Regions from separate parts of the Streptomyces sp. cmx-18-6 genome, predicted to be linked through region 3. Evidence: riboswitches for the same ligand, from Rfam matches in the RefSeq annotation. Region 3 holds a riboswitch; each other region holds the start of a gene.
What was found. Region 3 has a riboswitch for cyclic di-AMP ahead of ACLJPL_RS20800 (C40 family peptidase). Riboswitches for the same ligand answer to the same signal wherever they lie in the genome.

Region 1: it holds a riboswitch for cyclic di-AMP, as region 3 does, so the genes downstream of both, ACLJPL_RS15540 (M23 family metallopeptidase) here and ACLJPL_RS20800 (C40 family peptidase) in region 3, are expected to answer to the same signal.
Region 2: it holds a riboswitch for cyclic di-AMP, as region 3 does, so the genes downstream of both, ACLJPL_RS09435 (peptidoglycan DD-metalloendopeptidase family protein) here and ACLJPL_RS20800 (C40 family peptidase) in region 3, are expected to answer to the same signal.
Region 4: it holds a riboswitch for cyclic di-AMP, as region 3 does, so the genes downstream of both, ACLJPL_RS21835 (transglycosylase family protein) here and ACLJPL_RS20800 (C40 family peptidase) in region 3, are expected to answer to the same signal.

The regions. Positions count from the first base shown of each region.
Region 1 covers NZ_JAEBEP010000006.1:20,565-22,755, reverse strand. The annotation lists gene ACLJPL_RS15545 (PP2C family protein-serine/threonine phosphatase) at 1-710, shown strand, start outside; cyclic di-AMP (ydaO/yuaA leader) riboswitch at 921-1,073, shown strand; gene ACLJPL_RS15540 (M23 family metallopeptidase) at 1,085-2,134, shown strand.
Region 2 covers NZ_JAEBEP010000003.1:287,806-289,996, reverse strand. The annotation lists gene ACLJPL_RS09440 (tyrosine-protein phosphatase) at 1-327, opposite strand, end outside; cyclic di-AMP (ydaO/yuaA leader) riboswitch at 774-932, shown strand; gene ACLJPL_RS09435 (peptidoglycan DD-metalloendopeptidase family protein) at 936-1,925, shown strand; gene ACLJPL_RS09430 (SGNH/GDSL hydrolase family protein) at 2,088-2,191, shown strand, end outside.
Region 3 covers NZ_JAEBEP010000008.1:290,257-292,447, reverse strand. The annotation lists gene ACLJPL_RS20805 (LysE family translocator) at 1-449, shown strand, start outside; gene ACLJPL_RS20800 (C40 family peptidase) at 511-981, opposite strand; cyclic di-AMP (ydaO/yuaA leader) riboswitch at 985-1,171, opposite strand; gene ACLJPL_RS20795 (hypothetical protein) at 1,524-1,829, opposite strand; gene ACLJPL_RS20790 (ATP-dependent Clp protease proteolytic subunit) at 1,903-2,191, opposite strand, start outside.
Region 4 covers NZ_JAEBEP010000009.1:103,601-105,791, forward strand. The annotation lists gene ACLJPL_RS21835 (transglycosylase family protein) at 261-977, opposite strand; cyclic di-AMP (ydaO/yuaA leader) riboswitch at 982-1,177, opposite strand; gene ACLJPL_RS21840 (transglycosylase family protein) at 1,469-2,191, opposite strand, start outside.

The sequences.
Region 1 (2,191 bases), on a different contig from region 3:
AGGCGGACGAGTTCGTCGGCGGGGACCTCTTCGCGGTGGCCGACACCCCGTACGGCGTACGCCTGGTGGTCGGCGACGTACGCGGCAAGGGGCTGGACGCGGTGGAGGCCGTGGCGGTGATCATCGGGGCGTTCCGGGAGGCCGCCGAGCAGGAGCGGTCGCTGGAGGGCGTCGCGCAGCGGCTGGAGCGGGCGCTCGCGCGGGAGGGCACACGGCGGTACGGGCTGGACGCCATGGAGGGGTTCATCACCGCCGTACTGGCCGAGATCCCGCCCGGTTCGGCCTCGCTGCGGCTGGTCAACCGCGGGCACCCGGAGCCGATCCTGCTGCACGCGGACGGGGCCCTGGAGGTCCTCGCGCCGTCCGTGCCCGCGCTGCCGCTGGGGATGGACCTCGGGGTGTGGCCCGACCGGTCCGACGAGTGGGAGCTGCCCGCCGGTTCGACGCTGCTCGCCTTCACGGACGGGCTCTCCGAGGCGCGGGACGCGAACGGGGCCTTCTACGACCCGGCGGCCCGGCTGCGCGGCCGGATCTTCCCGGGGCCGGAGGAGCTGCTGTCGGCGCTCACCGACGACGTACGGCTGCACACCGGAGGGCGGTCCACGGACGACATGGCGCTGCTCGCGGTGAGCCGGCCGGCGGAGGGGCAGCCGGTGCGGCGGACCACGGTGAAGATCGTCGGACGGGGCGATGACACGGTGCGTGACTGAAGGGCATCGCTCCGCATAACATTTGACATACCGTCAGAAAAAGTAGTGTTGCCGAGCCACCGTCAAGTCGCCCGTTTCCACCCGCTTGTAGCCGGTAAGTCCGTGCCGGGGCCGTTAATGATCAACAGGAACGGCTTGGAATCGGGCCCGTCCGTCTATTAACGTTCGATAACGCAGCGCGGTCGTCCCAGCCGTCGTCAGAGACGGCGCCGTGCGCGAGCGCCGAATTCCGCAAGGAAACCGGGGAACCACCTACATGGGGTGAATCGGGCACCTGCGTCTCGTGAGAGGCGGAGGGGCCCGTAGGAGACCTTCCTGCTCCGAACCCGTCAGCTAACCCGGTAGGCGAGAAGGAAGGAAAGGAGTGCGCCCACGTGGCGTCCAACAAGCCTGCCCCTGAGGCCCCGTCACCCTTCAGTGTCGACACCTTCGGTGACGAGGAACGGACGTGGGAGGAGTGGAATCCCACCGAGGAGTCCATCCGTCCCGTGCGCGGCAGGCACCGCGTAGCCAAGCAGCGGGGGCTCGCCCGTAGCTCCACCGTCCTCGGGGTCGGCGTCATAGCGGCGGTCGGAGCGGGTGGCATGGCCACCGCTCAGGACAAGGCACCCGTCTCCATCTCTCTTCCCGATTCCTTCGTGGACAACCTCCCCGACGCCAAGTCCCTTCCCGGCGTCGGGTCCTTCATGTCCCAGGAGGCCGAGGCGGCCCCGGTCGTCGCCGCCTCCGCGCCGCTCACCACCGCGGGCATCACCACCGCCGAGGCCGAGCAGGGCACGACCGACGCGGGCGAGGCCCTGCGCGCCCGGATCCTCCAGCAGGCCGAGCAGCAGCAGGCCAGCGCGGACGCCGAGGCCAGGGCCGCCGAGGAGGCCGCCGCCGCCGAGAAGGCCGCCACCGAGGCGAAGAAGCAGCAGGACGAGGCCGAGGCCAAGGCCAAGGCGAAGATCGCCGCCGAGAAGAAGGCGGCGAAGGAGGCGGCGGCGAAGAAGGCCGAGGAAGAGCGCCTCGCCAAGCTCCGCGCCAGCTACACCCCGCCCACCTCCGCGTACACGCTCACCTCGACCTACGGCCAGTCCGGCGCGATGTGGTCCTCCGGCCAGCACACCGGCCTGGACTTCGCCGGGGCGGCCGGTTCGCCGCTCAAGGCCGTGCACGGCGGCACGATCACCTCGGCCGGCTGGTCCGGTTCGTACGGCTACCGCACCGTCCTCCAGCTCGATGACGGCACGGAGATCTGGTACGCCCACCAGTCCTCGATCGACGTCTCGGTCGGCCAGCGGGTCGACACCGGCGACACCATCGGCCGCATGGGCGCGACCGGCAACGTGACCGGCGTCCACCTCCACCTGGAGGTCCGCACCGCGGGCGGCTCGGCCATGGACCCGGCGGCGTGGCTGAACAGCAAGGGCCTGGGCGTCTGAGCCTGGCGGTCTGAGCCGCTTCACGCCCTCTCGTGCGCCCTCGCGGTTGTAGGCGCG
Region 2 (2,191 bases), on a different contig from region 3:
CCCGTCGCGCACCAGCCGCCAGAACTCGGCCCCATCGGCGGGGTCGGAGAGCGGAATGCTGACATTGCGGACACCGCTGAGCTCGATGTCGAACCCGTCGAGCCGGTGGTCGGCGGAGTTGCGGAAGTCGAAGACCGTGTGCAGCCCGAGGCCGCCGAGGAAGGCCGCGTCCTCGGCGGTGGCGTGCGCCAGATGGCCGCTGCGGTAGAGCCGGCCGAAAGCGGTGCTGCGCCCGTCCGCCGTGGGGAGCCCGCCCACGTCGCGGAAGTTGCGGACTCCGGTCAGTGCGGTCTCTGTCGGCGGGACCTGCGGCACCTGCTGCGTCACGGGGGCTCCTGGGGTCTTCGGTGGCGGCGCGGCTCTCCGGCGAGGGCGCTCCCGTGACGATACGACATCGATTCCCCGGAAAATCATCACGGTTGACGAGCGCCGACCCGGCCGTCCACGGAGCCTGTGCTGATGGGGCGTCAGTGAGGACTCTCGCGGCATGTCCGTATTGGTGTATTTCTCAGAACATGCCCCGCTTATGGGTGAGATGGGATTCGACAGGTGAGCGGGATCATATCCGTGACGGTCCGTGGCGATGACCGTCCGACCGTTTCCCGGGATCCGCACGGAAAGCCAAGATCCGTAATCCACGGAGTGTGACGGGAAATCCCCGGCGCAATTGAATCGATGATTCCGCAAGGCAACCGACGGCTTGTTCCTGTCGTCCTGACTCGTTTACGGTCACCGTCAATCCGGGCGGACCGCCTAATCCTGCCGCCGACCGGAATTCGCACCCACCCACTCACGCGTGGCAGGAGCGGGGGAACCAGGTAAGCCGCCGGCCCGGAGAGATCCGGACCGGCTCGGGGTGAAGTCGCCACGGCGACCGGGCATCTCCAGCCCGAACCCGACAGCTCACCTCGCAGGCGCCGGAGAGGAACTTCCCCATGCCCGCAAAGGGTAAGCACCGTCGTATCAAGTCCGGCCCGATCCACCGCGGCGTCCTCGCCGCGGGCACCGGCGGCGCCGTACTCGCCCTCCCGCTGATCGGCGCCACCGGCGCGCACGCGGCGGAGAAGGCGGCCCCCGCCGCCAAGCCCGCGGCGGCCTCGCCGGCCGCGGCGCACACCGCGCCGCAGTCCGCGCCCGCCACGGCGAAGACCTCCCCGAAGACGTACTCCGTCGTCTCCGGCGACTACCTGGCGAAGATCGCGACCGAGCACCAGGTCAAGGGCGGCTGGCAGAAGCTGTACCAGGACAACCGCTCGGCGGTCGGCGAGAACCCCAGCCTGATCTTCCCGGGCATGAAGCTCACCATCGGCGCCAAGGCGTCCGGCTCCACCGCTCCTTCGGAGGCCGGGAAGCCGGAGGCCAAGAAGGCCGCCCCGGCTCCCAAGGCCGCCCCGAAGAAGGCCGCGCCGGCCCCCAAGGCCGCGCCGAAGGAAGCCCCCAAGGGCGACACCATCTCGGCGGACGACTCCGAGGGCTCCGGCGCCTCCGCGCAGACCGGCTCGTCCGAGGCGACCGGCTCCGGCTGGACCGCCCCGCTGGCCAACGCCAACGTCACCACCCAGTACCGCGCTTCCGGCTCCAGCTGGTCCAGCGGCTACCACACCGGCTCGGACTTCCAGGCCGCCTCCGGCACCCCGATCCACGCCATCGGCCCGGGCACCGTGGTCTCGGCCGGCTGGAGCGGTTCGTACGGCAACGAGGTCGTCATCCGGCACGAGGACGGCATGTACTCCCAGTACGCCCACCAGTCCTCGCTGAGCGTCTCCGCCGGCCAGACCGTCACCGGCGGCCAGCAGATCGGCCTCTCCGGCTCCACCGGCAACTCCACCGGCCCGCACCTCCACTTCGAGGTCCGCACCGGCCCGGGCTACGGCTCGGACGTCGACCCGATCGCCTACCTGCGCGGGCACGGCGTCTCCCTCTGATCCGAGGGGCGTAAGAAGTGATCGAGGGGCGGTGCGCGGCGGCGCACCGCCCCTCCACTTATTCCGGCTTTACCGAAATCTGACCGGGTGGTCTATCTCACCTCCCGTCAACCCCGTATTACGGTCGCGTAGGTCACATTGAACGGTGCAGGATATGCGCTTGTGGCAGACGATTCGAGAACCCAGCAGCAGAACATCATCGGGTCGTACGCGGCGATCGGGGACAGTTTCACCGAAGGCGTCGGAGATCCCGGCCCCGATGGAGC
Region 3 (2,191 bases):
TCTTCCGCACCGTCCAACTGCTCGGCGGGGCGTACGTGCTCTACCTCGGCATCAGCGCCCTGTACGCGGTCCGGCGCCGGGTCTCCGAGGAGAGCAGCCGTACGCCGGACCAGGTACCGCCTGAGGAGTCCAAGGAGGCCAAGGAGTTCGGGCGCGCCCTGCGTCAGGGTTTCCTGACCAACGCGCTCAACCCCAAAGCGCCCGTGCTCTTCCTCAGCCTGCTGCCCCAGTTCGTCCCGGACGGGCAGCCGCCGTTGCCCAGGACGCTGGTGCTCGCCGCCCTCGTGGTGGCTCTCGCCCTCATCTGGTTCCCGGCCGTCGCCCTCCTCGTGGACCGGCTGGGCCGGTGGCTGCGCCGACCGCGTACCGCCCGGGCGATCGAGGGCGGCAGCGGTGTGGCGCTCACCGGACTGGGGCTGGCGCTGGTGACCGGCCCGCTCCTGCGGTGAGTACGGAGAGAGCCTCCGCACGAAGAGAGCGCCCGCACGGAAAGAGCGTCGGGCCGGTGGGTCAGCGGACCCGTCCGTACCAGACGCTCTTGGACCAGATTTTCGCCAGTCGCACCACGTCCCCCGATTTGGGGGAGTGCCAGATCTTCCCGGCCCCGGCGTAGATGCCCACGTGGTAGACGCTGCGCCCCGAATGGAAGAACACGAGGTCGCCGGGTTTCCTCTTCGACGAGGAGATACGGCTGGTCTTGTTGTACTGCTGCTGTGCCGTGCGGGGAAGTTTCTTGCCGACCTTCTTGAACGAGTAGACAGTCAGCCCTGAACAGTCGAAACGGTTGGGGCCGGCGGCCCCGTACTTGTAAGGGGAGCCCTTCTTCGACGCGGCGACCTTCAGCGCCTTCGTCGAGTGGGTGGCGGCCTCGGCGTCGTCGACCAGGCCGGGTGCCAGCATCGAGGACGTCACGGCCAGGGTGAGCACCGATGCCGTACCGAAGCGGGCGAACAGAGACGGGACATGAACCTGCGCAGACATGCGCAACCCTTCGTCAGCCGCCTGTGAAGGATGACCTGTCGGGTTCGGGCTGGCGAAGTTGCCCGGCCGCTTGACGCGGCTTCACCCCGAGGGCTTCCCGGTCTCCCGGTCGGCCCGTTGTGCTCGGGTCCTCCACTCCTGCCGATCCACTCCTGTCGACCAGTCATCCGGGAGGCGGCAGGACTCGGCGTCCACCCGGACCGCCCCGCCGCGGTGGCGGGGGCTTGTCGTCCCAGGGATCTTGACCCACCAAGTGCCGGATTTCCGAGTCGAAACGGTGATTTGTGAGTCTCCTCACCACTGATCCGTTCGAGTGGACAGGGCGGATTCGCGCCCGCCGACGAGCCGGGCGCACACCCTCGTACCAGCGACGAAAGGGCGCATTTCGAGTACGGCCCACGCGGGGAACGCAAGTTGAGCCATCGCTCGCGCGGGTGAACTCCTACGCCGAACGAGCGAGGAAAATCGATCGCGGGACCGGGCGTGTCGCACGGCGCGATCCGCCGGCACACCCTCTATGCGCTCCCGGCGCGCGGAGCGGCTCAGTTCGGGGTCGGAGGCATGGCGACCCGGCCCGCCCGACGCTCGCCGTCCAGCACCCGCAGGGCCCGCGCGAGCGTCGCCGCGTGAATCTGCCGCTCACCCCGCTCGTGCATCAGGGCCAGGGCGTCGCGCAGGGCCGCCGCCCCGGAGGCCAGGGCCTGAGCGGCTCTCAGGGCGCTGTAGGTGTCGCTGCCGCGCGCCGGGTTGATGCGGCCCACCTGGTCCAGGACCGCCAGGTAACAGTCGATGAACTCGCCCTCGGCGCGGGTCAGTGCGGGCAGGGGCGGGAACTCCGTTGGCTCCATGGGCGGTTCACCTCGCGTCGTGCGGCGGCTGGGGGTGAGGGGGCGTCCTGTCGACCGAGTCGCGGAACGTCCCCTAGCGGTTCTCCACGACATGGTCCACCAGCCCATGGGTGCGGGCGGCCCTCGCGTCGAGGATGGTGTCGCGCTCGATGTCGGCGGTGACCTGCTCGGCGGTCCGGCCGGTGTGCCGGACCAGCATGGCCGTGAACATCTCGCGGGTGCGCACCAGTTCGCGCGCGTAGATCTCCAGGTCGGACGGCTGGCCCCGCATCGGCTCCTCCAGTGCGGGCTGCTGAATGACTACCCGCGCACCGGGCAGAGCATGTCGGCGTCCCGGCGCACCGGCCGCCAGCAGGGCGGCG
Region 4 (2,191 bases), on a different contig from region 3:
GCCTGCATCACGGGGCAAAACTCCAGAAATCTACTGGGTGGTAACAAGCCCTGACGACAAGAGGTGAACGAATCCCCCACGGGAGACGTGTCGGCCCGGGAGATACCCCGGCCACGGGAGACGCCCCGCCCCCGGGGGATACCCCGGCCACGGGAGATACCCCGGCCCGGCGCGCATCGGGGGGAGAGCGCGCCGGGCCGGGGAGCCGTGCGAGGGAGGGTGCCGCCGGACCCCCTCCCTCCGGGGAGGAGAGCCGGCTGTTACTTCAGGTGGAGCTGCTGACCCGGGAAGATCAGGTCCGCGTCCTTGACGATGTCGTCGTTGAGCTCGAACAGCTTGCTCCAGCCGCCCTTGACGCCTTCCTTCTGAGCGATCTTGCTCAGGGTGTCGCCGGACTCGACCTTGTACTCGCCGTCGCCCTTCTGGACCTTCTCGCCGGTCGGGGTGGTGACGGTCTTCTTGGAGCTCTCGGCCTTCGGGGCCGCCGGGGCGCTGCGCTGCTCGCTGCGCGTGGTGGGCTGCTCGGCCTTGCGCTCGGGCTGCGCCTGCTCGGGCTTGCTCTGCGACTGGCCGGAGCCGGTGTTCACGCCCGGGTCCACACCGTCGTTGGTGAGGCCGCCGGCGCCGGCGCAGGCCCAGGCGCCCGGACCCTGAAGGTCGAGGAGCTTCTCGGCGGTGGCGATCTGCTGGTCCTTGGAGGCCAGGTCGGCGCGCGAGGCGTACTGCGTACCACCGGCGGCGGCCCAGCTGGACTGGGAGAACTGCAGCCCGCCGTAGTAGCCGTTGCCGGTGTTGATGGACCAGTTGCCGCCGGACTCGCACTGGGCGACGGCGTCCCAGGTCTCGACGGAGGCGGCGGAAGCGCTGGTCGCGCCCATCAGCGGCACCGCGACGGCGGCACCGGTGACGCCCGCCAGGGTGGCGAGACGGACGGCCTTGGACGGGCGGCGGTGCTTGCCCTTGCTGTTAAGCAGCATGGAACGATCTCCTCACCGACGCCTACGAGGTGAGCTGTCGGGTTCGGGCTGATGAGTTGCCCGGCCGTGCGACCTTGCGCACGACTTCACCCCGAGCCGGTCCCGTACGTCCCGTCCGAAGTCTTCCGACTTCGACGAGGCCCGTCCGGACCCGGCGGCCTACCTGGGTCCCCCGCTCCTGCCTACGGCGCTTTACGCGTCTGTTCCCTTCGGCCGCCGGCAGGATTCGGCGTGACGGTCGTCGGGGCCCGCGGTGCGAGCGGTTCCGACCGTAAACACAGGCAACCCCCATATTCAAAGATGGACATACTAGTCTAATTGGCGCTTACTTGCTCACCCTGACGGACCGTTTCCGCAGGTCGGAGCGGATCAACGCCGAGCGGGCGGACGCGACACGCCAGTTGAAGCAAAGAGACCCATGTCTCACTTACGCATAAGTGGACATAGGTCCCTGAACTACCCGCGATTTCGGGGTGTTTTCCCGAATTGGATCAGTTGGCCGCAGGCTCCTCGACGCGCTCCCCGGCACCTTCCGAAGCGCCCTGCTCCAGCCCCAGATCCAGGCTCTGGCCGGGCAGGATCAGGTCCGGGTCGGAGCCCAGGAGGTCCTTGTTGGCCTCGTACAGACCGGACCAGCCCTGGGGAAGTTCCTGTGCGTCAGCAATCGCCCAGAGGTTGTCCCCGGGCTGCACGGTGTAGCCGCCCGCGGTGACCGCGCCGCCGTCCCGCGCGTCACCCTCACCCCGCGAGGCGCGCCGGCCGGACTCCCGGGGGCCGTCCTCACGACCCGCCGCACCGGCCTCCTCGGGAGCCGGGGCACCCCGGTGCTTGCCGCCGCTGCGGTCGCCCTTCGAGGCGTCAGGGGCGGAGGTGGAGGGCTGCGAGGCGTCGGGGGACTCGAAGGAGCCGGTCTTCCCGGCCCCGCCGGTCTTGCCGGTGGCGGGCGAAGGGGAGGGCTTCGCGGAGGGGTCGGCGCCGCCGCCCTCACCTTCCTCCTCCCCCGCGCCGGTCTTGCCCGCTTCACCGACCTTGCCCGACTTGCCGGTCTTGCCACCCTTGCCCGTCTCGCCCTGAGCCTCGCCGGAACCCTCGGATTCACCCTTTTCATCCGCTTCGTCCGCTTCGTCCGCTTCGTCCGCTTCGTCCGCTTCGTCCGCCGGGGCGGTCGTCGCGTCCTGGCCCGGGTCGGCGGAGGGCCCGGTACCGGGGTCGAC